Regions from separate parts of the Planococcus sp. APC 3906 genome, predicted to be linked through region 2. Evidence: riboswitches for the same ligand, from Rfam matches in the RefSeq annotation. Region 2 holds a riboswitch; the other holds the start of a gene.
What was found. Region 2 has a riboswitch for cyclic di-GMP ahead of QMA09_RS07490 (amidase). Riboswitches for the same ligand answer to the same signal wherever they lie in the genome.
Positions count from the first base shown of each region.

Region 1: another riboswitch for cyclic di-GMP. It lies ahead of QMA09_RS07640 (DUF5667 domain-containing protein); the one in region 2 lies ahead of QMA09_RS07490 (amidase).

Region 1 is NZ_JASDCW010000010.1:7,247-16,679, forward strand. It holds gene ilvA (threonine ammonia-lyase IlvA) at 11-1,300, shown strand; cyclic di-GMP riboswitch class I at 1,633-1,716, shown strand; gene QMA09_RS07640 (DUF5667 domain-containing protein) at 1,796-3,157, shown strand; gene QMA09_RS07645 (S-layer homology domain-containing protein) at 3,454-5,037, shown strand; gene QMA09_RS07650 (nitroreductase family protein) at 5,434-6,078, shown strand; gene QMA09_RS07655 (MarR family winged helix-turn-helix transcriptional regulator) at 6,167-6,595, shown strand; gene QMA09_RS07660 (putative quinol monooxygenase) at 6,632-6,928, shown strand; gene QMA09_RS07665 (hypothetical protein) at 7,067-7,189, shown strand; gene QMA09_RS07670 (hypothetical protein) at 7,720-8,037, shown strand; gene QMA09_RS07675 (hypothetical protein) at 8,448-8,747, shown strand; gene QMA09_RS07680 (PGN_0703 family putative restriction endonuclease) at 8,989-9,433, shown strand, end outside.
Region 2 is NZ_JASDCW010000009.1:74,740-84,172, reverse strand. It holds gene QMA09_RS07505 (glycosyltransferase family 2 protein) at 1-710, opposite strand, end outside; gene QMA09_RS07500 (HEAT repeat domain-containing protein) at 710-1,762, opposite strand; gene QMA09_RS07495 (diguanylate cyclase) at 1,759-3,363, opposite strand; gene QMA09_RS07490 (amidase) at 3,615-4,496, opposite strand; cyclic di-GMP riboswitch class I at 4,542-4,633, opposite strand; gene QMA09_RS07485 (hypothetical protein) at 4,674-4,856, shown strand; gene QMA09_RS07480 (ribose-phosphate diphosphokinase) at 5,008-5,958, shown strand; gene QMA09_RS07475 (glutaredoxin family protein) at 6,112-6,348, shown strand; gene QMA09_RS07470 (metal-sensing transcriptional repressor) at 6,361-6,621, shown strand; gene QMA09_RS07465 (rhodanese-like domain-containing protein) at 6,647-6,943, shown strand; gene QMA09_RS07460 (rhodanese-like domain-containing protein) at 6,922-7,311, shown strand; gene QMA09_RS07455 (methionine sulfoxide reductase) at 7,477-7,926, shown strand; gene QMA09_RS07450 (hypothetical protein) at 8,143-8,547, opposite strand; gene QMA09_RS07445 (hypothetical protein) at 8,544-8,906, opposite strand; gene QMA09_RS07440 (metallophosphoesterase family protein) at 9,111-9,433, opposite strand, start outside.

The DNA of each region.
Region 1 (9,433 bases), on a different contig from region 2:
GGTGACACCTATGGCTAGAAGCAACATCGAAGAGTTGGAAAGGAAAGCAACGTTGTCGAAAGTATCGGTTGAAGAGATTATGGTGGCGAACCAGGCGCTCAAAGACGTCGTGATCAAGACGCCGCTGCAGCGAAATGAAATTCTTTCTGCCAGGTACGGCTGTAACGTGTATTTAAAACGGGAAGATTTGCAGGTGGTGCGCTCATTCAAGCTGCGTGGCGCTTATAATTTCATCCGCAGCCTGACCTTGGAAGAACGCAACAAAGGAATTGTTTGTGCCAGCGCTGGCAACCATGCTCAAGGCGTTGCGTATTCCTGCTTTGCGCTGGGAATCGAAGGGAAGATTTTCATGCCGCTGACAACCCCCAGCCAAAAAGTATCACAAGTCAAACGCTTCGGCGGCGATCAAGTCTCCGTCGTCCTGACAGGAGACACATTTGACGATGCCTATACAGCAGCGATGGAGTACTGTACAGCCGAAGAAGGTGTGTTTGTCCATCCGTTTGACAATAGACAGGTGATAGCGGGCCAAGGCACCGTCGCAGTGGAAATCCTGAACGACATGCAGGAGCCTGTTGACTATACTTTTTGTGCCATCGGTGGCGGCGGATTGGCGTCAGGCATCGGAACCTATTTAAAAGGGATCAGCCCGTCGACGAAACTGATTGGCGTTGAGCCGGCGGGAGCTGCCAGTATGAAGGCATCGCTGGACAATGGCAAAGTGACCCGCCTCGATTCGATTGATACGTTTGTCGACGGCGCAGCTGTCAAACAGGTCGGCGAATTGCCAGTGGCGATTTGCAGCGGCGTTTTGGATGATATCGCACTTGTACCCGAAGGCAAAGTCTGCACGACCATTCTGCAGCTGTATAACGAAAATGCGATTGTGGCGGAACCGGCGGGTGCGTTGTCGGTGGCTGCGCTGGATTTCTATAAGGAAGAAATCAAAGGGAAAAATGTGGTATGCGTCATCAGTGGCGGCAACAATGACATTGAGCGGATGCAGGAGATCAAAGAAAAATCGCTTATTTATGAAGGGCTGAAGCATTACTTCATCGTCACCTTTCCCCAGCGTGCCGGCGCATTGCGTAAGTTCATGGACCAGGTTTTGGGGGAGCAGGACGACATCACACATTTCCAATACACAAAACGGACCAACCGCGAGGCAGGTCCCGTCATCGTGGGCATTGAACTGAAGAGCCGGGAAGACTACGGACCGCTTGTGAAAAGGATGGATGAAAACGGATTTCCCTATAAGGAGATCAATAACGACCCGATGTTATTTAACTTGCTGATCTGATAAAAAAGAGCCCTGTGACGAACACAATACAAGTTATACGGGAAACTGCATGAGGAATCCGCTGAAACCAGAAATGGGGCGGGTTCTTTTTGCGTTTTATGGGAAATAGCCAAAATCATTTCGTGCACAAAGACGCTTTTAGGACTGCTAGAAAAGAATATCTTCAGTAAGTATACATATTACCTAAATTCTAATTAATAAAATGTAATAAAAGGTAAAAAATTATATCATAATACCCTTTTTACTTTCATTTTATTGAAGTAGAATGAAATCTATAAATGAATTTTTTTGGGAAATGCCGGAAGTGACGGCCCCTGAAACACTGTTCTTCCTTTCAATAAAGGCAAAATGGTTTTAAGAAAGTGCCGCAAAGTCGCAGACTTAAAGTCTTAGGCTATGGTGGCTGGACTGAAGAAGAAATGTGTATGAAAACGTTCCTGGTTGATTTCTAAATTCTTCTGATTCACATATAAATTTGATAGGGGAGGTTTTATTTTGGTTACGTATAAAAAGAAAATCCAGCGTTATTTCGCGGTGGGAATGGTGTCTGTTGTAACTGCATTTGCATTTAGCTCGACAGTGGTTTTGGCAGACGAGCATGAAGAACTTGAGGCTACAGAAACGGTGGAGGCTGAACCGGCTGAAACACCGGAAGAAAGTGCAGAGGAACCAACGGCTGAGGAAATTGAAACAGAAGAGCCTGCTCAACTTCCTGGGGACTGGTTTTATTTTGTTAAAAAACTCCAAGAGAATGTCCAGCTTGCTTTGACGTTCGAAGATGTGAAAGAAGCTGAACTCTATGCTTCGTTTGTGGAAGAACGGATTAAAGAGGCAGAGGCTTTATTTGCCCAAGGCGAAGTAGAGCTTGCCGTTGAAACCCTGGAACGAGCGATTGCCCAGCAAGAGGAAGCATTAAAGGCGTATGAATTGGCAGAACCGGAAGAATCAGCTGCTGATGAAGAAAACGCCGAGGACGAATCCGCTAATGAGCCTGTGGATCCAGAGGTAGCAGAAGAAGAGGAAGCCACTGAAGAAACCGAATCGGAAGAGGCGCCGATTGACGAGGACCGTGCTGCATTGGAAGCGAAATTCAGTTCAAACCTTCTTGCTTTGCAAGCCGCACTGGAGAAGGTGGAGAATCCGCAGGCTAAAGAATCACTGGCAAAAAATGTCGTGAAAGCCCAGGAAAGACTGGAAAGAAAAATTAACAAGAAATTGGCGAAGCTTGGAGAAACAGAGACAGAAATAGAAACAGAGACAGAAACAGAGACAGAAACAGAGACAGAAACAGAAGCAGAAACAGAAGCAGAAACAGAAACAGAAGATGTAATTGCAGAAGAAACTGATGAAGAAACGGCTGATTCGGGCGAGTCGGAGGCAGTAGACCCTGAAGCAGTTGAAAATCTATCGGTAAATGGTGCAGATACGGAGGAACTTGAATCCACTGAAACACCAGTACAAGCAATTGTGACCAAAGATGAAACAAAGCAGGCTCAGCCGAAAGCAGCTCAGCCAGAAAAGAAAGCAGAGCAGAAAGCCGTTCAGTCTGTGAAGAAAGCAGAGCAAAAAGCCGCTCAGTCTGTGAAGAAAGCAGAGCAAAAAGCCGTTCAGTCTGTGAAGAAAGCAGAGCCGAAAGCCGTTCAGGCAGAGAAGAAAGCAGAACCGAAAGCCGTTCAGGCAGAGAAGAAAGCAGAACCGAAAGCCGTTCAGGCAGAGAAGAAAGCAGAACCGAAAGCTGTTCAGCCCGTGAAGAAAGCAGAGCCGAAAGCAGCTAAGCCGGAGAAGAAAGCTGAGCCGAAACCAGAGCAGCCAAAAAAGCAAGATGAAGACGGGAACGGGAAAAATCCAAAGGATTAAAATTGCGCCCCTGTGTAAGACACAAGTGAACTCAATCACTTAAATTGAATACCTAAAAAGACCGCCTTCATTGAAATCAAAGGATTTCGAAGGCGGTCTTTTTGTTTCCTGCGGCCATCAAATAATACGGAACTGATCCGCTCACAGCGATAACGCAAAAAGAGGAGCCTGTAATTCTTTTATGATAGAAAAATTTATTTTAAATAATGTAATCAATATAAGGCTAATAGCACATTCCGCTTTTAGTAATTGGAACTATACTTTAGTTTATTCGATAGATAGAGAGGAAGTACCAAGTGCGTGCAATCAAGTTTTCAATCACGTTGATGTTGCTGCTGGCAATCGGGCAATTCGCATGGAGCGGCCCTGTTTACGCAGCAAGCTTCAATGATGTAACGGTATTTAAAGAAGAGATTAACCATTTAACAACAATTGGAATCATCAACGGCTATCCCGACGCAACATTCCGTCCGGACCAGTCGATTACAAGAATTCAAGCGGTCCAAATGATTATGCGCGAAATCGGCATACCCGAAAATTGGGAGCCGAAAAATCCCTATCAGTTCAGCGACGTCAAGCCGGGGCAGGACGGGCACAGGGATGTATTGCGGGCTTATGAGCTGAACATTGTTACCGGCAAGGACTGGGACATCTTTGATCCAACCGGCAAAATGACACGGGCCGAAATGGCCAAAGTGCTGGTGCAGGCGTATTCGCTGGGCAGTGTCAATACGAGCCAATTCAAGGATGTCGCGGCGAGCTTCTGGGCAGCGCCTTACGTCCGTTCGCTGGCAGCTGTCAATATTACGGTCGGTTACCCGGATGGCACATTCAAACCGAACCTGCCAATCAGCAGAGCCCATTTCGCTGTGTTCATGGCTCGGATTTTGAATCCGGCGTTTAAACCGCCGACTCTTGCTGTGAAAGGGGCGGCTATGCAGGAGCTGGGGAACCTGGAACCGCTGGATGCAGTGAAAGATTCGGCAGAACCAGTGATTTACTTCATCGAAGCGAATACAAATTCACTTGTGGCATTGAATCATGTCACCAATGAACAACGGGCAGTGAAACTTCCGCTGCCTGCTGAACGGATGGCGTTAAAAGATGGGAAAATCTATATCCCCCAACTCCACCATCCGCATTCATCGTACCGGCAGCAAGACCAGCAAAGCGGTGACATTGCGGTTTACGACGCAAAAACACTGCAATTGCTGAAGTCTATACCGGTCAAAGTGGATCCCTTTGATATTGAAGTAGATGCAAACGGCATCCTGTATGTCTCCAGCGGTTCCGGCCAATGGACGTATCTCCAGAGCTACTCGTCTGCAACAGGCGAACTTCTGTCGACAGCGTCTGGTCTTCGTGAGCAGTCGCTGATCCGCCTGAACCCGTCAGCAACGAAAATTTACGCGTTGACCACCTTGGAAAATCCGGGATTACGAAGTTACCTCACGGATCAGGGGCAGCTGAAAGCAGGAGAATATTCTCCTGTACAGATGAGCGCGTATCATCCCGGCACCCATTTGGAAGTGACGCTAAACGGGCGATACGCCTTAACCAATACCGGCGAAACCTTTTCCGTGAACGGCATGACGGACGGAACGGACATGCTTGAAGACTACGAAGCGGATGGCTACGGCTTCACTTCTTTTGCTGAAAGCGCAGCGCGCAATGAAATTTACTTCGCCAAAAACAAACGGTTGATCCGAGTCAACTCAGCGGCGGACATGAAGAACCAGTACCACATGGCCGCATACGGCGAAGTGAAATTCATCTTCACCGATTCCACAAGAAATGAATTGGTCATGCTGTCTACGGTGAAAACTGGCAAAGACCGCAAAGCGGTGCTCGCTATCGAAAAAATAACTTTCCAGCCGTAACAAGATCCGATTGCATGTCTTACATTTAAAATGAATGTCTATAAGACCGCCTGCCATGAAATCCTGTGATTTCATCGCAGGCGGTCTTTGTGTCTGACGATTCATAAGTGGGCCGGACACAGGGGCAGGGCTTGAAATCGATAGCGGTTTACGGAATGAGAAGGCCTGTCGGCTGAAATAACGGGAAATCCATTGTTGTTCCTCAACGTCATTTTCAATACGAAGAGAGTTTTTTAGTCAGCTGATTTTATCAGTCAGAAAAAAATTCAACTCGTGTCCGAATCTCTTCGCTTGCAAAATTTTCGCATCCGTTTTATATTGTATGAGGAGTCAATGGTTGAGGTATCAAGTATTGATGCGTCACACAATAAAAGTTGGAAAAAGGAGCAAGAATTCATGCAAACATATGCAAAAACGAAAATAAATGATTTCAATGAAATCGTCAACAACCGCCGTTCGATCAAACAATACGATCCGACGGTGAAAATCAGCCGGGAAGAGATGAGCGAAATCATCGCGCAAGCAACGACGGCGCCGTCATCGATTAATATGCAGCCTTGGCGTTTTGTCGTCATCGACAGCGAACAAGGAAAACAGACACTGGCGCCACTGGCTTCATTTAATTTGGATAAGGTAATGAGTTCTTCGGCAGTCATCGCTGTTTTCGGGGACCGCCAAAACATTGAGTATGCAGAAGAAATCTATGGCAAAGCAGTGGAACTGGGCTATATGCCAGAAGAAGTCAAAGACATGCAGTTGGGGATGTTCAAACCAATCTATGAAAATGCATCCGACGAAGCGATGAAAGACATCGTCATGCTGGATGCGGGCTTGGTGTCGATGCAATTGATGTTGGTCGCGCGGGCTCATGGCTACGATACGAACCCGATTGGCGGTTACGACAAAGAGCAGATCGCAGAAGCATTCGGCTTGGACAAAGCACGTTATGTGCCGGTCATGCTGATCACAATCGGCAAAGCCGCCAACGAAGGTTTCCCGTCGTACCGTTTGCCGGTCGACACGATCACAGACTGGAAATAACTTGAATACTGGATGATACTGTTTTATGAGGACAATGCGTAGTGAACTGGCTATCAATTGATCTCAAAATGATGAAGGAGGTCAATTTATGCAATGTTCATTTTCAAAACAAGAGCAAGTCCTGCACTTGTTTAAAGGCCTTAACAACCAAATCAGCCCAAAATTTGAACGCTGTACCGGCATTAGCGCATCGCGCTATGAATTGCTGCACCAGCTTTATCAAACAGACGAAATCAACCAGTCGACGCTGCAAAAAGCAGTCAATATCGACGGGGCCGCGATTACCCGGCACCTCAAGCAGCTGGAAGCGGACGGCATGGTGGCGAGACGCCGAAATCCGGACGATAACCGCGTCATTTTTGTCAGCCTGACCGCAGAAGGGCGCGAAAAAATCATCGGCTACCGAAAAGAAAATGCCGGCTTTGTGCAGCAGATGCTCCAGGATTTCACGCCAGAAGAAGTGGAAGCCCTGGCCGGCATGTTGGGCCGCATGCAGCATAATATCATTGACTATTAATCAGTTTAACAAATACATTGAAAAAGGATGATTCCATTGTTAATTATTCACGCAGATTTGCAAGTAAAACCCGACCAAGAACAGGCATTCCTTGAAGCCAGCAAGCCGTTGATCCAAGCATCACGAGCGGAAGCGGGGAACCTTTCCTACGACTTGAAAAAATCGACTGACCAAGACCACCATTATACAATGGTGGAAACGTGGCAAGACGCCGCGTCAATTGAAGCACATAACACAAGCGCACATTTCACTGCATTTGTAGGACAAGCACAAGCCTTCATGGCAGCGCCGATGGATGTTACCGTCTATGCCGGAGAACGTGTGCAAAATTAACCACCAGATTTAGACAATCATGCTTGTGTAAGGCACTATAGTTTTATACATTCGAATTGAATACCAAAAAGACCGCCTTCAATGAAATCAAGGGATTTCGAAGGCGGTCTTTATGTTTTCCTGCGAAGGGGCTGCTTAGTGCATACAACACACTTGTCGCTGGGTGGCCAAGTCAACGATTTTGGCAACAATTATACGCCTGCCATCGTCATGCATTGGTATAATAGATGCATGACGATGGCGAAATGCGAAAGTACTTGAGAAGGAGCCCAACGCAGCCGGCAGCTGCGTTGGGCTTTTCCATTTCCGCTCTTGAACTAGGATCGTGGAAGGGCGCTACGCTGCTAGTGCCGGTTAAACTCGAAATAGATCATGTTAAGAACTGGTTAGCTCATGTTGAAAGTTCTACACTTCATGTTAACGGGCGAATCTGCTAAACCAAACCAACAGATGGATGCATTTCGCCTTGGCGAAATGCGCAAGTGTTTGAGAAGGAGCCCAACGCAGCCGGCAGCTGCGTTGGGCTTTTCCATTTCCGCTCTTGAACTTGAATTGCGGGGAGAAGCTTCGCAGCTAGTGCCGGTTAAATTCGGAACAGTTCATGTTAAGAGCTGGTTAGATCATGTTGAATCTCTCGCATGTCATGTTAACGCCTGGCTAAGTCATGTTAACGGTGATTTAGTTCATGTTAACGGGCGAATCTTCTAAACCAACCGAAACAGATGGATGCATTTCGCCCTGGCGAAATGCGAAAGTGCTTGAGAAGGAGCCCAACGCAGCCGGCAGCTGCGTTGGGCTTTTCCATTTTTGCTCTTGAACTTGAATTGCGGGGAGAAGCTTCGCAGCTAGTGCCGGTTAAATTCGGTGTGGTATTGTCATCGGGTGTCTGGACAGGGGAAGGCGCAATGGAAAATTCTTCTGCATTGACGAGCTTGGCATTTGAATCCTATTTCGGTGAATTCGGCACGAAAGCTTCCTACGGCATGCAAGTGGTTTACATATTCGCCATCATTTTCGGAGCGGTCGGCGCAGCAGAAGTGATTTGGGGCTTCCTCGATATTATGCTGCGGTCATACTCATTCCGAACGTACTTGCCATCTTATTGTTAAGCAATAAAGTGAAAGCATTGACGACCGAGTTTTTCACATCGGATCAGTATTATTTGAAAGACCAAAAAGAGAAAAGAGCGAAGAAAAAGAGAAAAGCAGCGAGAGAGAGTTATGAGTCTTAATATCGCGCAGCTTTTCAATCATTTGAAATGAATACCTAAAAGACCGTTTTTGAAATCATGGGATTTCGAAGGCGGTCTTTGTGTTTTCGCAGCTTTCCTATGCGAGGCATTTATTCCTCTGACGGGTTCTATGATGCCGAAGTGGTTTCGAATCGTGGCAGCAATAGTTTTATTTATTGGCATGACTGATTCTCAAACGTGTTTTCTGAAACAATACAGGGAAACAGCATGATTTCGGCGAATACATGTTTACAAGTTTAAATGGACGAATAGGGAGGGGCGAGAAGGATGAATAAAAGCGATACCGTCATCGCGGATATAGCGCTCTATGCGATGAAGCAGATCCAAATGGCTAAGCATGACCGTGAATTGATGGGAAACGAGGATTATTGGACGGGGGAAATCATGTCAATGAAAAACCTACTGTTATACATGGATAGATTAGCAGGAAATAAAAAGAAAGTGGATCGAACCTTGCCGGATTTGATTGAAGTATTCAATCGGGTAGATGCGAAACGCAAAGGAAATTTCGATTTCTTTTGGGAGCGCATTTGGGAAGATGCTGAGGATGCCGAGGAGGGCCTATAAGGTTCTGATCCATATGGAATTATTGGGTTACCGATTCTTTGCAATGACCTTAAAATAGCAGCCATCTTTGGAAAGGGTTTATTTCAAAGATGGCTGTTTTTTAGATACAGAAAAAAATGCTAATTTATTATATATCTGAATTATCTGTTAATTTTATATTCTCCATGATAGAATTTGATTAGATTGCTGATATTTAAAGAGAAATTTTACAAAGCGGTACAAACACTGAGGAGGCGATTTTTTGACGTATGATCAGCTTGTGAAAAACCATTTAGCGGAATATAAAGTAAGTAAATTGGCCATAACAGAGCCTGAGTTTTGGCGGAATGGCAAGAAGAAATACCATTATATTCTTCCAGTGGATAAACGGGAGTTGAATTTCTTGGCCAATTACCGGAATGAGATGGCAATCTATGCGAAAAACAAAGTCAAACTTCATCAATTTTTCCATCACTTGAATTCGTCACAAGCCATGGGGCTTAATTTTTTTTATCCTCAGGACGTAGAGCATCGATTGCCTTTATTGCTGAAGGCCTTAGGGTTGCCGGAAGAGCCCGTCGAAGAGTGTGCATTCGAGCGCATGATGGGGGAAGGGGAAAGAACGAACTTCGATTTTTATATGAAACTGAAATCCGGCAGAGAAATAGTATTTGAAATTAAATACACGGAAAAGGGATTTGGCGGAG
Region 2 (9,433 bases):
CGGCCAATCAAAAAGGCGCGGAAATACTCGACGATCTGCATCAGCACAACGGGATTCTTTGGCAAGTCGATGATTTCGACTTTGCTGCGCGAAATGGTGGAGCCATTGGCAATGCGGACAGAGCCGCCGGTGACGATGATCTGGCCATCCGACTCGATGATCGGTTTCATCGTTTTCAACAAGCCGTCATTTTCCAGGATCGAATCGCCGTCGATGGCGCAGAAATAAGGGTAAGAAGACAAGTTGACGCCTGCGTTGAGTGCGTCCGCTTTTCCGCCATTGGCTTTTTTGATCAAACGGATATACGGGAAGACCGTCGATTGGTAAATGGCCGTGATTTCGGCTGTTTCAATGTGGGTGCGGACAGCGAAAGGGATCTGTTTCATGTTGAACGCTTCGATCATGCGCTCGGATGTCTGGTCTTTCGAACCGTCGTCGATGACGATAACTTCTTTTTCAGGGTATTCCAGTGCCAGCAGCGAGCGGACGGTGCTGACCACGCCGACTTCTTCGTTATAGGCAGGAACCAGGATCGATACGGGATACGTGTTCTGGTTGCCCAGGAAATCTTCGGTCGATTCTCTGCGATCGAGTTTGTCTTCTCTTTTCACTTTTCGGAATGCCAGCAAAAAAAGAAGCAGGTAGCTCAAGCTTGAAAACAGCATATACGCAATGATGACATACGCTGCAATTTGGAAAAAGGCATGCATTAGTTTTCACTTCCTAAAAGGGACGATTTCCACTGGCTTGCCATGTCCCGGGCAAAGCGGTCCGGATGGGTGGCGGCTAAATGGGCAATAAGGATATCTCCATCCGCAAATTGCACCAGCGCTTCGGCAGCGGAATAGCGGACCCACCAAACCGAATCGCCCAGCAGCTCGCTGAGTGTTTCTTTAAAGCGGGACAATTGCAGCCTGCCGGCAATGCGGGAAGCGAACATCCGCTCCTGCCAGGAAAGCGACTGGAAAAATGGCAGCAATAAGCTCGGGTCGGTGATGAATTGCAAATGGAAAATGGCTTTTAATGCCTGTATGCGCATCTCGCTGTCTTTGTTTTGCATCTCGCTTTCGATGCGTGGAAGAAACGCGATCAATCCGGCCACGCCGATATAAGAAATGGCCGCGTGCTTCAATGTCTTGTTGTTTGTTTCATTCCGCAAAGCGGCGCTCAGCTCTTGTGACCGCGTGTGCTCTTCCAGGCGCTTGAAGATATCCAGGTAAAGGCGCACCGGCGCATCGGGATATTGCGCCAGCACGGACAGCGTTTCGGGCTCATTCAAAGAAGCCAAGGTTCGAAGCAGCTGCTGCGTTTCCTGGTCCAAGAGAGTGGTTTTTCGGAGTTTTTCTTTCAGCATCGGCGCCAGCGACTGCATATGGAAATCTTCGATAAAGTACAGGGTGTTCATCCGGATCGCCCAGTTCCTCCGCGTCAGCTGTTTGGCGTAGCGCTCTGTCAAAAAATCTTCCGACAATTGGGCGACAAGCGGGGAAGTGGTGCTGCCTTTCGCCACTGACACATAGCCATTCAGCAAGCGCTGAAGAACGACTGTCTGGTGGGGAGTGCTGCGGATTTCCTGCAGGAACCGGTCATCGGCAGGGTCCATCATATAAGAGCTGAAGGACTCGGTTAAGTCTTCATATTGTTCGTTGATCGTCCGTTCTTTTTCCGACAGCCTGTGTTTGCGCAGCGCCAGCATGAGCAACAGGACAAGCTGGCTGAGGAATAGGAAGACATTCAGGAGCCAAAAAGAATAAATGGTCAATTGAACATCCTCATGGTAAGCCGCTGAACGCGTGCCACGATTTCCTGTGCATAAAATGGTTTGAGGATGTAATCGTCTGCGCCGCTCTTTAACGCCAAGACGATGTCGGATTCGTTGTTGCGGGAAGTCAGCATGGAAATGACGATGTTTTCGTGCGGGTACTGGCTGCGCACTTGGTTCAACACTTCCAGGCCATCCATTTTCGGCATGACGCCATCGAGCAAGATCATGTAATTCTCGTCCGGTTTGTACCAGTCGGATTCAACGAAACTGGCACCGTCCGTATATTCATCGATATAAATGTCAAAGTCATCGGGCTTCCAGCCTGAAAATTGCCTCGACACCAATTTGCGCACGAGTGAATCGTCGTCGACGATGATGATGTTGAGGTGGCGCCGCAAGTCATCGTTTGACAGTTCGTAGACAATCGTCTGGTTTCGCCCATTCTTTTTCGCTTGGTACAACGCCTGGTCTGCCATGCTCACCAACGTGTCCTGTTTCAGGCGGTATTCGCTGATGCCGGCGGAAAAGTTCACTTGGAACGGCTCGGAGGCAAGGGACGAAAAATCGCTTTCAGCAAAAGCAGAGCGGATGCGGTCGACTAAACTGGCGGCAGCCTGTGCTTTTGTGTCCGGCAGGATTAAGGCAAATTCTTCTCCGCCGTAGCGGAAGAAATAATCCGATTCCCGTTTCATGTCCAAGACGAGCTGGCTGAATGCCTGCAGCACTTTATCCCCGACCGGGTGTCCGTAGGTATCGTTGACTTTCTTGAAATGGTCGAGGTCCATCAAGACGAGGGTGAAGGCGCTCCGGGTCCGTTCCGCCAAAGTCGTCATGTGCGCCAGGATGTTATTGAAATACTTCCGGTTGCCGGCGCCTGTCAGTTCATCGAAAAGCGTCCCTTTTGAAATCGCTTCTTGGTTTTGCAGACGGTTCATGACGTAAGCGGTAAAAAAGGGCATCTTCAAAGGTTTGGCAAGAAAATCGGTTGCGCCGATTTCCATTGTGCGGATCTGGTTTTCGATGCGGCCATCGGCACTGGTTACAGCAATCGGCAGGTAGCGGCTTTTCGCCGCTTCGGAAATCCGGGCAGCGAGCTCAAATCCATCCACATCGGGCAATTGCAGATCGACAAGGACCATCTGCGGCTGCAGGGTATAGAAAAACTCCATGCCTTTTTTGCCGGTAAGTGCAATAACGGCCGGAATGCCTTTTTCTTCGAGGGATTCTTTGATGGAAGAAGCAAACTCGGCGTCCGCGTCAATGATCAAGACGAATGACTCTTTCACCGGGGCATCTTGTGTGGCGTCCACGGCTGCTGGCGAATCAGGGGCGTCTGTTGTGAAAAAGGCTGCCAAAGCGGCCATGAGGGCATTCACTGATTCGATCGGCAGCAGCGCGGTGCTGTCTTCTGCGAAAAACGCCATTTGCGCGCCGCAAAACTCGGACAGTTCCATAAGTCCGATGGTTCCTGCCGTGCCTTTCATCGTATGTAAAAACCGGTAAATTTCCCGTTCGGGTATGTGCGGCTGGGCCGTCCATTTGGAGAAATCCTGCTCCATCCGGTTGGCAAGCATTGCTTTATAATTTATTGGGGACATCCCAATTCACCTACTTAATAAAGATTTAACTGTTTGTTATTATACTCTATTGATCTATGGAATATAATAAATTTCAACCATAATATGTAAAGTTGTGTATAAATAGAAAATTTTTTATTTCATAAATCTCGGGGAGATCGGCTTATGCCTGTTTCATTGCAGCTGTTTTTGGCGCCTGATAGGGAGAGAGATTGACGGATAGCCGACAAAAAAAGACCTGTTGATGGCATGCATCAACAGGTCTTATGTGTTTATGGCTGCAGCGCCAGCCAGCTGCCAACGTGGTGAATGGCATTTCCTTTGTACGCCGGATTTCCTGCGTAATGGGCAGCGACTTTGGCCAATTCCTGCTCCATGAAGGCTTCGCCTTCTTCGGCAAAGGTGATGATGCTGCCTTCGTCGGTGGTGCCGGTTTCTACGCCGACGACAATACTTTTGCCGAGGCGCTGGGCCATGGCGATTTCGTTTTTGACGATGTCGATGATCATCGGCGCGGAATCGCGGTACGCCATAATCGTAACGCCGTCCGTGTTGGCGATGATCCATTCAGCGAGCAGGCCGCTGCCGAATGTGTTTTTGTATTTAATCTCATCAAACCAAAAAGGCATATCGGCTTCTAGCGGAAGTGCCAGTTTAGCGGTACTGGTGCGGGCTCTTTGGACAAGCGTTTGATACGCTTTGACCGTGGCTGCCCGGTTGGTGTTCCAGCCGCTGTATAAATACGGTTCGACGTCCAAATGGACACCCGCAAAGCGTGCGTTTACAGCTGCCTGCGTTTGGTAATCAGCCAGCCATGCCATGAGGCGGTCTTGGTTTACATAGCCCTTCGGCGCGACCCATGAAGGGGCTCCGTCGAGCGCATAAACGTCGATTCCCAGCGCTTTCGCTTTGCCGATGAAACTGCCGTAGGCGGCCTTTGGCACGTCCCGGTCGATTTGGACATAGACTTTGTTCAGTTGTTTGCTTTCCAGAAAAGCCAATGTGCCGGCTTCGTCGCTGACGAACATCCAGGGATTCCAAAGCCACGTTGCACGTGCTTGCTGGGGAACTTCACTTGCTTCAGCCTGGTTCGGGCTCGTAAAGGCCATCAATGAAACGACTGCCATGACAATCACCATCACTTTTTTCCACATATTTAATTTCCTCCATTCTGTCAGCCGAGGCCCACAGAATGGAAGCCTGGCAGCTTGACGACCGTGCACCGAGTGATCAGTGTGTAGGCTCATAGCTTTGCGTCCTTCCCTTTCGGATAAGTTTGCCTTTTTCAGATTATTTTTGTTTATTGTACGCCTGCGAATGACTTTAGTCCAATGAAAATTGAACTAGTGAGGAAGTTTTATTTTTTACCGGTTTTTCCGGTTCCCAAACTGGGGCAAAAGTATTTTGCCGCTGTGCTTTTTGCCCGAAAGAAAGCTTTGTTTGCAACAAATGTCTCTTCACTTGCAGCAGCAAATCAGCTCTTTTCTATGCCCAATGCGGCGTATAAATCTTGAATCCTTTATTGTGCCACGTCATTTGCAGGGAAATGCCCCTGGAAGTTGGCGAAAACCCGGTCAAACGGTTATTATGAAAGCAACTGCTATGAATTGCAGGGCTGGAGAAACAGCTTGTAAATACCAATTTTGTGCGGAGGGGGATTCGACATTGCCATATCAATTACGAAAAAACTTTAAGTTGTTTTCATTAAATTCAAATCCCGAATTAACCAAGGAAATCGCGGATTTGCTGGGCTGTGAGCTTGGGAAAAGCTCCATCACGCGTTTCAGTGACGGGGAAGTCCAGATTCACTTGGAGGAAAGTGTGCGGGGAGCGGAAGTTTACCTCGTGCAATCGACATCCCAGCCAAGCAACGAGCATGTCATGGAATTATTGATCATGATCGATGCGCTGAAGCGGGCATCCGCAGAAACGATCAATGTCGTCATTCCGTATTACGGTTATGCGCGCCAGGACCGCAAAGCGAGTTCACGCGAGCCAATCACGGCCAAACTGGTGGCCAATATGCTGGAAACCGCAGGAGCCACTCGCATCATCACGATGGACCTCCATGCGCCGCAGCTCCAGGGCTTTTTCGATATGCCGGTGGACCAGCTGCTGGGTGAAACGATTTTAGCGGCGCATTTCCAGGAAAAAGGATTGGAAGATGCCATCGTTGTCGCGCCGGATAACGGCGGTCTGGGCAGAGCCCGTAAGCTGGCAAACGATTTGGATGTGCCGATCGGCTTTATCGACAAGCGCCGGATGAATCCTGGCGAGCCTGAAACGATCAACATCGTCGGCGATATCCAAGGCAAAAATGCCATCATCATCGTCGACATCATCGATACGGCAACGACTGTCGCATTGGCGGCTAATGTGCTTGTCGAAAGAGGTGCAAAAGCCGTTTATGCGTGCTGCACGCATGCGGTTCTTTCCGGCAATTCGGTTCAGCTGATCGAAGATTCGGCCATCACGGAACTGGTTGTCACGAACACCATCCGCATCCCTGAGGAAAAACGCATTCCGAAAATCACGATCCTGTCCGTCGCGCCTTTATTGGCGGAAGCGATCGAACACGTCCATAACGAAAAGCCTGTAACTCCGCTGTTTGAATAAAATGAATGAATATCTAAATGCCGGTTCACGACGAACCGGTATTTTTTTATTGAATAAATCATTTATTCCAATCCAAACACTTGCAAGCTACATACCCCCTATGGTATATTAAATATACCCAAAGGGGTATTTAATTTTGAGGAGGAAGCCAATATGTCAAACCAAGTTACAGTATACTCAACGAATACATGCCCTTATTGCACAATGATGAAAAACTTCCTGGAACAGAACCATGTTCCGTATACTGAAGTGAATGTGCAGCGCGACCCGGTCGCGGCTAACCGCCTCGTGCAGGCGACAGGCCAGATGGGCGTGCCGCAGACGAATGTCAATGGCCAATGGGTACTTGGCTTCGATCCGAACCGCGTCGCTGAATTATTGAACAAATAAGGGGTGGGGAGCATGCGGTATTCAAAATCGGTGAAGAATCGGATCGCCCGTGTGGATGGCCAGCTGGCCGGTGTTGTCCGCATGCTCGAAGAACAGCGCGGCTGTGCGGACGTTGTTGCACAGCTCAGCGCTGTCACCCATGCGCTTGACCGCACACTTGGCGTCATCGTCAGTGAGAATCTGGAGCGCTGCCTGGAAGAAAGCGGCGCGCCGGAAGACGACATGGAGTTGAAAGTGAAGAAAATGATTGAGTTATTGATGAAAACAAACTAACACAAACCATTAGGAGGAATATTACATGAAATCGATTACGACTGAAGAATTGAAAGCATTAATGGCAGAAGGCAAACAAGTGAACATCATCGACGTGCGCGAAGCGTCGGAAGTGGCTGGCGGGAAAATCCCAGGTGCTGTGAACATGCCTTTGGGCTTATTGGAATTCAAGATGAACGAATTGGACAAATCGAAAGAATACTACGTGAACTGCCTATCCGGCGGGCGCAGCAGCTCCGCTTGCCAGTTCCTGGACAACCAGGGCTATAAGGTGACAAACGTTGAAGGCGGCATGATGGCATGGGACGGCGAAATCGAGTAATGAACAAGCGATTGATGCTGCTGCTGGCAGTTTTGGGCGTATTGCTGCTGTCGGCGTGCGGCCAAGGCGCGGGCTACGAAACAATTCAAATCGACGAAGTGGCGGCGAAGCAGGAGGCGGGATACACCGTCTTGGATGTTCGCGAAGCGTATGAATATGAACAAGCACACATTCCAGGAGCGGAGAACAAACCGCTCAGCTTGCTGCAAAGCGGCGATTTTGAAGGCTTGCAAGAAGATGCGAAATATGTTGTGATCTGCCAGTCGGGCAACCGTTCGAAACAAGCCAGCGACTTGCTGCTTGAAGAAGGCTATGACTTCGTCAACGTGGCGCAGGGCATGTCTTCATGGGAAGGCGCAGTAGAATAAAAGAATAGCTTGAATGATGAAATGAAAGAGATGCCTTTTCCGCTTTATGCGGAAAAGGCATTTTTATTTGCGTGAAAAGTAGCTGTTCCCGCTGATTTCCTCTATATAGAAAGTGGCTGCGTGTATGCGGGCAGGCGGTACAAGAATATAGAGGGGGGACGCGCAATGGCACAGGAATTTGTCATCCGGAAAGTGGCGCATGACATTTACGGGGAAGTGTATCAGTTTTTGGCAGTCGATGTGGAGGCCGGCACGCAGGAGGCGGTGGACCCGTATGAATCGGGTTTGCTGCAGCGGCCGGCGCAGTTGGAACCAGCGCCCGAACTGCTGTACATCACGTCAAAACGCGGAGCGGAAGCGGAAGGTTATTACAAAGGCGAGCGTTTTGTCGTCAAGCTGGGGTCTAAATTCGCGCCATCGACTTCGCCGAAATGCCCGAAGAAATACGTGCGCCTGCGGGAAGAGCTGCTGCTCAGCAAATTGATCATTCCGCTGCATGGCAAGCTGCTGGTAATGGAAGACATCGAATTCGACAGCCCGATGTCGGCGATGGGAGCGGCAATCGGCGGCTGGGTAAGAGGCGCGCATGCCTGGAAAAAGCTCGGGAAAAAATAGAGGGGGATCGGTCTTTCGTTGTGGAAAATACTAAAAGAATTCAAAATAGAGTTATCCACCTGTGGATAAGGCAGTAAAGTATCCCGTAACGGGAAAGTTATCCCCGGTTTTGACTGGATCTATCCACATATGCAAGAAGGCCGCATCTCCATTGCCAGTGCTGACGGCAAAGGAGATGCGGTCTTTTCTATGGAGCCAATGCTTGGAAGAGGTGTTTTAGTCGTTCAGAATTTCAAGAAGCTCGGTCCGGTGGCTCTTATTTTCAACTCGCAATACGCCACTTTCGGTCGGCCATATCAAAAAAACGTTCAGTCCTGGATGATTCCAGGCATAAAAATTATCAGACATGCCATTCTCGTAATAAACCGTGATCTTGTAATCCTCACGCCGGCTCATTTCGTACTCGACATTCGTTTCACGATTCGCCCGATTGAGAAACTTCGTCACTTTCTTGAGCGTGGTTTCGTCAGTGATGATTTTTGCTTCGCCGTATTCATCGGTGCTGCTGTCGTAAGTTTGTACTTTGATGCTTTCGATATTGGAAAACCCATTCGATAAAAAGGCATACCCGCTAAGCACCACCACCGCTATGCCAATCAGTGCTAACAGCCATTTCTTCATGGACGCATCTCCTTTTCCATCAAAATTGGCTTTGAAAAGCTTCTTACCAGCAATTGTCCCAAAAAGAAAACGACTGCTAAAAATAGGACGGCACCATCTCTGCCTACCGGCTTAAACCAACCGTCATCCGAAATAAAATACATAGCCAGAATGAATGAAAAGGAGCCTGCAATAATGTTAACCAAGAATATATAAGAGATTTTAATGTAACTGGATAAAATCCCTGTTGCGACAATAAACAGCACAGTACCTACCAATAAGAAGGGTGCATCTTCGCCTTTCACGTGTTGGCCAAATTCATAAAGATGAAAGAAGAATGCTGCAGGCAGCAAGGACAAAATCAGCCATAATATTTTCATGCAAACCTCCGTGGATTAGAATAGGATTTTTAATGATTGAGGGTTAGTTAAATAAGCTCTATTAAAATTTAACATAAATATCCAAATGGCGGTTATATATTTTGGGGTGATTGAACTTTATTTTAAGAGAAAGATTTCAGTGCTGCTCATATACATAAAAGATCCGCTCTTCGAAAAATCGAAGGGCGGATCTTTGTTTTATTTCTATAACTGTTTGGCGCTTGCCGATACTTGCTTCAAAATCGGGATCACATGATTCGTGCCTGCCGCTTCGACGGCCGATTCGCGCTTCAGCTCGAAATGGCTGATGGCGTTGCCGATCGTTACGGCGCGTTTATTGAGCTCGAAATCGTGCAGATCGATAAAGTCGATGGTGATCGAGTCCTCCGAGATTTCGATGAGGCGCATGGCCTGTTCATCGAGTATAGCGGCGATCTGCAGGAAATGCCATTGCTCGCGTGCGGCGGTGGAGTTGACGTGGTTATGGCCATTGACGTAGAGGCCGCTGCCGGCTTTTTTGCTCAGGA